One region of the Paenibacillus sp. EB106-06-01-XG199 genome, then DNA from elsewhere that is predicted to be linked to it. Evidence: riboswitches for the same ligand, from Rfam matches in the RefSeq annotation. Region 1 holds a riboswitch; the other holds the start of a gene.
The links. A riboswitch is a leader RNA that binds a small molecule or an ion and turns the genes downstream of it on or off. The one in region 1 is predicted to bind thiamine pyrophosphate.

Region 1 (5,731 bases):
AAAGCTTCCTTGCTGTCCATTTCTCCGGTCAACAGTCCGTTCTCGGACAGCCACGTGTGCACGTTCTCCCAGGATTTCTCCTCCTGCTGTCCAAAAGGCAGTTTTCCTGCATCCATCAGCGGCAGAAGGATTTCCAGACTTTTTCTCTCGATTGCTTGGTCGAGCGGGGCGGTAGCGTCTTCGTGTGCAAACAATATTTCAAGTGCCTGCTGAGGCTGTTCCTGTACGAATTGCTGTCCTTTGCGTGCCGCATTCATGAACCTCCGGTAGTCCTCCTCAGAATCCAACAAGCCCTGTTCACTGGCAACAAGCACAAGCTCATAATAGTCCGGTACTCCGTAGTCCGTCGGATCGAATGAAGTGACGGGGTGTCCTTCTTTTTCCAATATCAATGCCTCATGATTTATAAATCCGCCGATAATGCCGTCTGCGCGTCCGGTAGAAAGGGCAGGAATAAGATCGAATCCAACATCAATCAGGTTCAGTGAAGCTGGATCGCCTCCGTCGTATTTGACCATTGTCCGGAGCATCGCTTCATACAAGGGAATGGAGGAGTATCCGGCATTTTTGCCTGTGAGCTCTTTCGGGCCGGTTATCCCGCTCTCTGCGGGGACCAGAAGATGATTGAGCGGATGCCTTACGAGCGCTGCGACAGATTTTACAGGTATTCCTTCACCCCGCGCCATTAGTACCTGTGGTTGGTAGCTGAGAGCCAGATCGACTTTGCCTGCGGCGACAAGCTTCAAAGCATCATTGCTGTCCGCCGGCATTTGAATGTCCACCTCAAGCCCTTCTTCGGCAAAATAGCCATTCTGCTGAGCAGCATACAGGAAGGAATGAACAGCGTTCGGATACCAGTCGAGCATTATAGTCAGCTTGTGTGGTTTGTCGCTGGAATTCTCTGAAGAAGCGGCGGAGGTATCCGGGTCTTTTGCGCTGGTGCAGCCGCTTAAGAGGGTAAGCAGGCACAATAACAAGAAGAAGTATGGAATAAGGCGGTGTATTTTCTTATGTGTGGAATGATTGCGATACAGCTTAGGATGGGTCATCGGTAAAATCCTCTTTTCTGCAAAATGAGTTTTTCGAGCACAGCGATACTGAGAAACAAGGCTACACCCAAAGCGGACAGCAGCAAAACGGCGGCGAACATTTCTGCACTTTGCAGATTGCCGGCCATCCGGCGGCTGAAATAACCAAGCCCCCGGCTGCCGCCCAGCCATTCCCCGATCGTCGCTCCGATCACACAGTAGACGATGGACAGCTTAAGTCCGGAGAAAAAGGAGGGCAGCGCCAGCGGAATTTGTGTCTTGCGCAGAATCTGCCAGCGGTTTGCCCCAAGCGTCAGGAGCAGGTCTCTGTACAGGCTGCCGCTTTGCCGCAGGCCGTCATAGACGGCTACCACAACCGGGAAAAAGGCAGTCAGAAAGACGACAGCAACCTTGCCCCACAGGGTATAGCCGAACCACATAATAAAAATAGGTGAGAGCGCGATCAGCGGAATGGTCTGGCTGATAATCAGCATGGGATAAAGTGCTTTGGCGAGCGGAGCGAACATATGCATGCCGGTACCCAGCAGTGTTCCGCAAACAACCGAGAGGGCAAACCCGGTCAGTGTCTCCTGCAACGTGGCGGGTAAATGCTCTCCGAACAGCAGCCCCCGCTTTTCAATCAGCGCTGTCCAGATTGCACTTGGCGCCGGGAGAATAAATGAAGGGATCATGTTCAGCTGTGCTGTGATCTCCCATGCCGCAATAAGCAGCCCCACAAGCAGTAGAAAGGGGCCATAAGTCCGCAGCTGTTTCTTATACCATAGAGCTCTCATGCAATCTACGCTCCAAATCCTCCCGCAGGGCAACAAACTGCGGTTCATAATTCATTTTGTAATGTCTGGGTCTTGGCAAAGTGACGATCAGCTCCTGCAGTCCGCCGCCAGAGCCGCCGGTCATCAAATAAATCCGGTCGCTGAGCAGCAGTGCTTCTTCAAGATCATGAGTGATGAACAGAACGGACTTATCGAGCCCGCCCCACAGCTCCAGCAGCCAGCGGTGCATCTCCCGTTTGGTGATCGCGTCCAGCGCTCCAAACGGCTCGTCAAGCAGCAGCAGTTCGTTGCCTGCAGCTAGTGTGCGCAGCAGGGCGACCCGCTGGCGCATCCCGCCGGACAGCTCCTGCGGATAAGCATTTTCCTTGCCGGAAAGGCCAAAGCGGTCCAGCATTCCGCGGATCCGGGCGAGTGCCTCATGCCGGCTGGAGTCCTGCTTCAGCTCCCAGGGAAGCAGGCAATTGTCCAGCACGGTCCTCCAAGGCAGCAGCAGATCCTGCTGCGGCATATAAGCGATCTGTCCAAGCCGCGGGCGTGTCGAAGGAGAGCAGCGTCCATGTACGGTTATTTCACCCCCGGATGGCTCTAGCAGGCCGGCAATGATTTTGAACAGTGTGCTTTTCCCGCAGCCGCTGGCTCCAACAACGGAAATGAATTCGCCTTGGCGGACGGTCATTGAAAGACCGGAGAATACCGGATTCCTAGTCGCTGCAAACGAATAAGCCAGGTTGGTTATAGTGAGCATATTGGAATGTGGAAACCTCCTACGGGCGTAGTTTGTTTGACGATACTTGTCTGATCGGCGGCAACAGCAAACACAAGAAAGACCCATTCATTTCCGGAGGAAATAAATGGGTCTGAACGTCACAGTCAGTTAGCTTAGTGCGGCTCCGCTGAACAATTCTGCTCCACTTCCCTCCGCTGGTATGATCCAGATCAGGTTCCAAGGGTCCGGAGCTTAAAGCTCCGTCTCAGTCGGCCGACTCCCCTAGTGAAATAACAGGTCAATATTGAATTTGCAATTGCTAATTAATATACCATATCCGGACTGAAGATGTAAAAAAATTGATGAAGCGGCAGTACTTTTGGGCAAGATAAGCAAGTGTCCATGCAGTGAAAATATAGGGATTTTGAAAGGGGATCATGTGATGAAGAAGCTTAGTCTGACTATCCTGCTGCTGCTAACCCTGCTTGCGGCAGGGGCATGCGGCAATAATAACAATACAGCGCCTGCGGCTACTGCCGCGCCCACAGAAGGAGCGGCGGCTCCGGCCGGGGAGAACTCACTGGAAGCTGTTAAAGCGAGTGGCAAGCTGCGTATTGGTACGGAAGGGACATATGCTCCGTTTACTTTTCATGATGCAGAGGGCAAGCTTACCGGTTTTGATGTGGAGATTGCCAAGGAGATTACGAAACGGCTGGGGGTGGAACCCGAATTTGTAGAGACCCAATGGGATGGCCTGTTTGCCGGCATGGATGCCAAACGTTTTGATACGATATTCAACGAGGTTTCGATCACGGATGAACGCAAGGTGAAATATGATTTCTCTGAGCCGTATATCGTCTCCAAGGGTGTGCTGATCGTGCGCGAGGATAACAAGGATATTACAGCCTTCGCGGACCTTAAAGGCAAGAAGGCAGGTCAATCGCTGACCAGTAACCTGTCCGATATCGCCCGGGAGAACGGTGCGGAGATCGTCGCTGTGGATGGCTTCAACCAGGCCATAGACCTGCTGACCTCGGGCCGGATTGATGCGACTGTAAATGACGGTTTGTCCTATCTTGACTTAAAGAAGCAAAAACCCGATGCGAAGATCAAGCAGGTGGATGAAACGGCCGAGGGATCGCAGAGTGCGGCAGTTTTCCTCAAAGGAAACGAAGAGCTGGTTAATGCTGTCAGCGATGCGCTGGCTGAAATGAAGAGCGATGGAACCTATCTGAAAATATCGGAGAATTACTTTGGGGCGGATGTGTCCAAATAACAAATGGAACTGGTGCGAAGATGCAGCCGAGTGTCCAAAAAGGATGTCTGAACGATGGATGACCGGAAAATTGGAATTTTCATGGATTCACTGCTGCCCCTGTTTAAAGCGGGGGTGGCTTATACCCTTCCGCTGGCGCTTGTTTCCTTCGCTCTTGGATTGCTGCTAGCTGTTTTTACCGCGCTGTTCCGTCTCTCCTCATGGAGAATCCCGAAGCTGATCGCCCGGTTCTACGTTTGGGTAATCCGCGGGACACCGCTGCTGGTGCAGCTCTTTATTATCTTTTATGGACTTCCGGCGGCAGGGATTGTGCTGGATCCTTTTATAGCCGCTGTAATCGGTTTTACACTCAGTGTTGGAGCCTATTCTTCGGAAATTGTCCGGGCAGCCATCCTGTCCATACATAAAGGCCAATGGGAAGCTGCCTTTTCCGTCGGAATGAGCCGGGGGCAGGCACTGCGGCGGATTATTCTGCCTCAAGCGGCGCGTGTATCGGTTCCGCCCTTGTCGAACTCTTTTATCAGTCTCGTAAAGGATACCTCCCTGGCAGCAAGCATTACGTATGTAGAGATGTTCAAAACAGCGCAGCAGATCACGGCGACCACCTACGAACCGCTGCTGCTCTATAGTGAGGCTGCATTATTCTACCTGCTGTTCTGCTCCGTGCTGTCCGCGCTGCAAAATGCCCTGGAACAGCGGTTTGACCGTTATTCGGCGAGATAAGGAGGAAATCACTTGATTGAAATTCGCGGCCTGCACAAATTCTTCGGTTCGCTACAGGTGTTAAAAGGTATCGAGCTCAGCATGGAGCATGGCAAGGTTCTGGTGATTATCGGGCCCTCCGGCTCCGGCAAAACAACGCTCCTTCGCTGTTTTAATCTGCTGGAAATACCGGATCAGGGTAGCCTGTCGCTGGGGGAATTAAGCCTGGAATTTACGCAAAACAGGAAAATTCCTCATAAGACACTGATGGCCATCCGTCAAAAAACAGGGATGGTTTTTCAGTCCTACAACCTGTTTCCGCATATGACTGCGCTTGGCAATGTAATGGAGGCGCAGGTTACTGTACAGAAACGCAGCAAGGAGGAAGCCAGGAAGCGGGGAATAGAACTGCTAGCCAAGGTAGGCCTCAGTGATAAAGCGGATGCTTATCCCCATCAGCTGTCCGGCGGCCAGCAGCAGCGTGTGGCCATTGCCCGGGCGATGGCGGTCGATCCCGAAGTGCTGCTGTTCGATGAGCCGACTTCAGCGCTGGACCCTGAGCTGGTGGGCGAGGTGCTGAAGGTTATCAAACAGCTTGCGGCTGAAGGCATGACAATGGTAATCGTCACCCATGAGATGAAGTTTGCCGCCGATGTGGCCGACCGGATCATCCTGATGGACAACGGTGTGATCCTGGAACAGGGAACTCCGCAGCAGGTACTGGAGCAGACGGAGAATCCGCGAGCTCTGCAGTTTCTGAACCGGCTGAGCGGTGAGGTTTTATGAGTCGCAGTGTATCCAAGCTGCGTGGAACAAGCAAAGGCAGTCCAGGGGGGACACGGACTGCCTTTGCTTGTATTTAGTTCATCTCATGATGCGCAGGGGAGCGCCTGAGACGCGGTTAATAGTATTTAGTTCTGCGTGGATGCATTATTGACTGAATTCAGATACTCCAGCGCATTGTACAGCATAATAGCCGCTTCGGCCCGGGTAAGCTCACTTTTCGGATTAAACTTGCCATTTGCATCAAGCGTGTTGATCTTGTATTTCAGTGAACGCTGTATGCTGCCTTGGTAGGAAGGCTCCAGTGCAGCTTCGTCAGCAATATCTGCAGGAACAATGTTGATCAGTGGCAGATTGCCAACCTTCTCCACGCCCTGAACGAGCAGGTTGGTGAACATCTCCTTAGTAAATAGCTTGGAAGGATCGATATCTGCAGGAATAT
Region 2 (5,731 bases), on a different contig from region 1:
GCGATAAGTGCGAACAGCACAAGACTGAGCAGCACGATGATGGCAATGGCGACGAATACGCGGTCTGTGCGGTAAGCGGATTTTTGCAGCAGCATGTAGTAGCCGATGCCCTTGTCAGCTCCGATCCATTCCGCGACAACAGCGCCCATTACGGCGTAGGTGGCCGAAATTTTAAGCCCCGAGAACAGGGCGGGCAGGGAGCCCGGAAGCTCCAGCTTGGTGAAGATCTGCCATTTGTTCGCGCCGGCCATCTTCATATAGTTCAGCATGGTCCGGTCGCTTTGCATCAGGCCGCCCATGGCGGCGACTGAAACCGGGAAGAAGCAGACAAGTGTAATCAGGACAACCTTCGGCAGCAGCCCGAAGCCGAACCAGATAATCAGCAGCGGCGCGAGCGCAATCGAGGGCACATTCTGACTGAGAATGAGCAGCGGGTAGAGAGCTCTCTTGAGCCAAGGCAGCAGATGCAGCAGCAGGGCAACAATAAGACCCACGCCTGTGCCGATGGGGAAGCCGATCAGGGTAAGGCGCAGCGTAGCCGCTGTATGTGCCCAAATGCCGGAAGCATTGCCCGAGGTTTCCCGGGCGATATCGCTTGGGCTGGGAAGGATCCATGACTCGATATGGAACAGGGATACCGAAACTTGCCATAACCCCAGAAAAAAGACGACCGCCACAAGGGGCGGCCAAATCTGTTTCCAATACGATCTCACGGCCGGTATTTCTCCGTCAGTTTGTCCATGCTGATTCCATTCGGGTTATGGGCGATTTTGATCTGGGAGATGACGCTCGGACTGCCTGCGGCAATCAGCGCTTCATGCATCTGGCGCACAACCTCAAGCAGCTCGGTGATGTCGCCCTCCATCGTGGTCTCCAGCGGGTTAACCTGATGTTTTACACCGGATTTCTGAATCACTTCGATGGCTTTGTCCACGTAAGGAATCGAATCCTCGTTGTTCGGAGTTTTGGGAATTACCTGAATGCTTAGCAATGTATTGGCCACAATATATCAATCCTCTCAGTTTAAATCACTTCATCCTTAATCAGTTAGCTGGCAAAAACTCATTCGTAAATGTGCTTGGAACATCCAGCGGCTGATCGAGCAGCTTCAGGCCATACATCCAGTCGGCGTAATCCTGCCAGACCTCGCTCTTCTGCTCGCCCCAGCGGACGGCATCATCCTTGTATTTCGGGCTGAGCCATTTCTGGCTGGCCAGGACCAGCTTGGGGTCCAGCTCAGGAACAGCTTTGGAAAGAATGGCTGCGGCTTCCTCCGGCTGATCAATGGCGTATTGATAACCTTTCGAGGTAGCCTTAAGGAAAGCCTTCACCAGCTCCGGATGTTCGGCAATTTCCTTCTCGCTCGTAGTCAGTACCGGCGTGTAGTAATCGAGCTGGGGTGCATAATCCTTGAGGTAGAGCATGTCGAGCGGTTCTCCGCGCAGCTCCGCTTCAATCCCGGTCCAGGCATAGAAGATCCAGGCAAAATCAATGTCGCGTTTCACGGCGGTGAAGAAGTCCGCTTCACCGATGTTCACCAGCTTCACCTTTTTCACATCTCCGCCTTCGGGGTCCATAATGGCTTTCATGGCCGCTTCTTCGGCAGGGGAACCCCAGCCGCCGTAGGTTTTGCCTTCGAAATCCTTCGGTGTCTTAATATTGCGGTTTTTCGGTGCAGCGAACCCGGAGGTATTATGCTGAATGATAGCGGCGATGGACACAAGCGGCACCTTCTGCAGGCGGGCCAGCGTCAGTGCCTCTTGGGCACTGATGCCAAAAGCGGCTTCGCCCGAGGTAACCATCGTGTCGGAACCGGCAGCGCCCGGCTGCACGATTTCAACATCCAGCCCTTCCTCTTCGTAATAGCCCAGCTCTTTTGCCGCATAAAGCCCGGTATGATTCGTATTCGGCGTCCAGTCCAGCGCGACCTTGACCTTGGTCAGCTCCTTCGGAGCGTCCGTTGCTGCCCCGGCAGTGGTTTCAGGAGCAGCGGTGCTGTTCCCGGCAGTCTCTGCCGCATTCCCCCCGGAGTTCCCATTGCTATTGCCGCATCCGGCAATGGCAAAGACCAGCATGCAGGTGAGGCTGAGCTTTAATACTTTTGTGACTCCCATTTCTCTTCTTCTCTCCTTCCAGCAACCCTAGTCTTCCAAATTCTGAATAGTCCCATACAAAAAAGGTGCCCCGAGAATCGGGACACCAGTTACTTGCGCAAGGTTGTGGCTTGGGCCATAAACGGCCGTAAGCGATTGACGATTCCTACGCTGGCATTATCCAGATCAGGTATAAGGGTCAGTATCTTGTGGGATACAATCTCAGCCGGCCAATTCCAGCACCCCTGGTACTATGAAGTTATAGGTATTGCTGTGTTCTTACGGTGTATTATAGACGCCTGCTCCATAGTTGTCCAGTAGCAACTCTGCTTAGCTATCAAGCTTCAGCGGCAGGCGCCACGGCCCTTTGAGCAGAAAATGCGGCTCGGACAGCTTAAAACGCAGCTTATCCTCCCCGGGTTTTGTTTCTAAATGGAGGGTCTTCATCACGCCGTAGGTCTGGTCCGTATTCACCCAAGAGAACGAGCTGTTGTCCGCCTGCCCCGGATAGCGAATAAGAAAATGCTTCAGCGTCCGCAGCTTTGCGGCATTGAAATTCACATTCACATCGACGCTGGCAGCCGTCTCGCCGGTACGTTCAATGCGGGTGAACTCTACCGGAAAGCCCGCGATTTCCGCGCGTGTGTGGAGCATTTGCTCCTGGCCGATATCAGGCAGCGGAATCTCTACTTCTGCAGATACAGCGTCATGATCTGAAACTTCAATATAAGGAATGAAGACCGTATAAGGCCAAGCGCCCGCCCCGGCAGTCTCATGAAACCGGAAGTCGGAAGGATAGGACATGGATTCAGGCTGCTCCAGTGCCGCCTTTTCTCCTGCTGCGTTCTCTATATAGAGACCTGATCCAGGGACCAGCGGCTCCAGTCCGTAAGCATGGACAGTCAGCCCGGATTCCGCCGTCAGAGTGGGCAATAACTGGACACGGACAAGCCCGCCGCCAAGGTCCACCGGAAAAGCAGTAATCCGCACATCCTGCTGTATATCGCTTGCGCCGAGTTCCCCGAGCTCCTCAGCTGTCTTCGGAGCGGTGAGCTGTAACGGACCAACGGTTGTGCCGACCAGATGCAGGGTTAGAAGATTATTCTTCTTCAGTTGCAGCGGTTGAGTTGAACTGTAGCTGCCGTACCACTCACTCTCCGAGGACGAACGCATGTAAGAGGTGAAAGTATAGCGGTTGCCGCCGATATTTGCCTCAAATTCGCTGACTTCAGGGACTTTCCGGCCGCGAAGCGTAATACTCCCGCCAAGCTCTTGCAGGAGAACGGCATCTACGGTCAGACTTCCGTCCCCCAGAGCAATATCATAGGATTTGCCCAGCACATAGATCCGGTCACCGGGGCTGTTCTCCACGACGGTGCCGAAGCCAGGAAGGAAACTCAGCGCCTTTCTTAACCCGGCCTGTACCTCAGGAGAGAAGGCGAGCATACCGGCAGCAATGAGTATTACCGCTGCTGCGGCCGCGAAGATATTCCGCCTCCGGGATCTCCGGGCGAAGGAACGGACGGTGTGGACAGCGGCTTCAGGCTCCAGACGGGCAAGTGTACGTGCTTTGATGCGGGCGAGCGAAGCTGTCTCCTCTTCGTCTGCCAGGTGCGGACCTTGGTTAATCTCCGGCAGTACACCTAAGGCAAGTTCCGCATCACTGAAGTTCATAGAATCAATCATTCCGAACAGGCGCTGTTCCTCAATTTTCATGTCTTTGGCCATGTTGCGCCTCCTTTCCCTGACTCTCAGACAGGCCTAGCGCCTGCTTGAGCAGCGTCCGGCAACGGTATAAGCGGCTTTCGACTGCCTTTTTACTGAGACTGAAGGTTTGCGCAAGCTGATCAAGGCTCTCATAGAGGAAATATCTGCGCAGAAACAGGCTGCGGTCCGGTTCGCCCATCTGCTGCACGCAGCCGATCAATTCACTGGCCGTCTCGCGGGAAAGAACTTCCTGTTCGGCGGAAATTTCGTTCCGTGCAGCTCCGGCAGCAGCAGCTTCCCCGGTTCCGCCCCGGCGCTCATGATAGTTTCCGGAAGCTTATCAATCCTTGGTATAAAATCTTTTTCTGCGGCGGCTGCGGATTCCGTTCCACAGCTCTTTCAGCGTCAGGAGGATGCTGACGAGGATCCCGGTGAAGGTGAGCAGCAGTGCCAAATATTCAAAAGGAGAGTATTCCAGCATTTTGCTCCATTCAATGCGTCCCTTCAAGTCTTCAATAACCTGGTTCATCCCGTAGATGCCGCTCACCACTGTAAAGACAGTCAGAATCATCAGCAGCGTATCCCGGCGTTTAGCCTGGAATTTCTCCTGGTACTGGAACAGGTCGTTCAGGGTCATTTTGACTTCATCAAAGAGGGCATCATTGCCGTATACTTTGCGCAGCTGGATGAAGATCTCCCGGCCCTGCGACTGTGAAATCAGCTCCAGAAAATAAAACTTGGCCGAAAACTTGTTAATCAGGAAGATCAGATTCTCAATTTGATCATAATCGTGGTTGATACGCAGCCGGGAGTGGAGATTGGAAAGCTTCAACAGGACGATTTTGTGGAAAATACTAAGGAGCAGCCCGTAGTAATACTGCCCGTACATCTGATTGACCAGTGGAGTGGCTACCTCCGGTTCGGCCCGGCTCAGGCAGCAGAAAGTCTGCTCGTTGGTCATATAGTAGGTATCCGGCCCCCAGCGGTTGTACGAATGTGCCTGGCAGTACTCTTCGATATACTCGGGATCGCTGGCGCTGATATAGGGTTTTCCGTACAGATTCAGCCCATCCAGCTGGGAGGCGCGGTAACGCAGCTCCACGCTGATCTCGTCTGCATCCTCCTGCCGGTTGAAGCCATAAAAGGCTTGGACCAGCATTCGTTCGTCTACGAAGAAGGGAAGTGTCTCAAAATAGGCCCCGTCAATTTCCGATTGGTCCATAAACGGCTGCAGGCCATCGGCCAGATTCCTGAACACAAAATCCTCCACCTGATCGAAGGTTTTGTCCTGGTAATGGATATAGGTATGTTTGTCCTGGTAGGAGACATCCTCGAGTGTGCGGAAACGGTCGGCGAATTCCAGCGCTGTGCTGAAGGGCAGGTTCTCTTCCTCGATGCGGACTCTTACGGTCAGAAATCCAAGCTGAAACGGACAAATGAATACATCCGTCGAGAGTACCCGGAAGTTTACGGATTGCTGTGTCATTTCCAGCCTGCAGGCCAGATTGTTTACCCGGGAAAACCGGCGGAAGGAATCTTCTTTATCCTTGTCCCGCGGGAATAAGACATGGGCTGCGAACGGCAGATAGCTCCGCTCCATTTTCTCATGGGATACGCAGTAGCCTTCGCCGTAATAAGCATCCTCCAGCTCTTTGTTGTTGAGAAAAAATCGGGTGAAGCCGTCAAGCCCAAGCTGCCGGGCCAGGCTCTTGTCCTCACCGTCCTTGATGGAGAAGGGGAAAATAAACTGCAGCAGAACGGTATGTAGTGTAGGTTCGGTGTGTTCGGAGAAATGCTCAGTCATTAACGATTCCACCCTTATGCACAGGATTTTGACATCTTCTATATTACCCTAATTTCCAGGCTGCCAAGCTGAGTGAAAATAGGATTCCTGCAATAATGGCCAGCGTCTGCAGCCACGGCGATGACAT

Region 2: another riboswitch for thiamine pyrophosphate. It lies ahead of AC3WT9_RS24380 (ABC transporter substrate-binding protein); the one in region 1 lies ahead of AC3WT9_RS07885 (ABC transporter ATP-binding protein).

Annotation. Positions count from the first base shown of each region.
Region 1 covers NZ_JBYTDQ010000002.1:433,546-439,276, reverse strand. Annotated here, with positions in the region: gene AC3WT9_RS07895 (ABC transporter substrate-binding protein) at 1-1,049, opposite strand, end outside; gene AC3WT9_RS07890 (ABC transporter permease) at 1,046-1,822, opposite strand; gene AC3WT9_RS07885 (ABC transporter ATP-binding protein) at 1,803-2,567, opposite strand; TPP riboswitch at 2,719-2,822, opposite strand; gene AC3WT9_RS07880 (amino acid ABC transporter substrate-binding protein) at 2,971-3,804, shown strand; gene AC3WT9_RS07875 (amino acid ABC transporter permease) at 3,859-4,527, shown strand; gene AC3WT9_RS07870 (amino acid ABC transporter ATP-binding protein) at 4,540-5,292, shown strand; gene AC3WT9_RS07865 (S-layer homology domain-containing protein) at 5,418-5,731, opposite strand, start outside.
Region 2 covers NZ_JBYTDQ010000007.1:242,922-248,652, reverse strand. Annotated here, with positions in the region: gene AC3WT9_RS24390 (ABC transporter permease) at 1-713, opposite strand, end outside; gene AC3WT9_RS24385 (thiamine-binding protein) at 710-1,003, opposite strand; gene AC3WT9_RS24380 (ABC transporter substrate-binding protein) at 1,044-2,114, opposite strand; TPP riboswitch at 2,240-2,350, opposite strand; gene AC3WT9_RS24375 (hypothetical protein) at 2,424-3,821, opposite strand; gene AC3WT9_RS24370 (hypothetical protein) at 3,799-4,020, opposite strand; gene AC3WT9_RS24365 (hypothetical protein) at 4,141-5,604, opposite strand.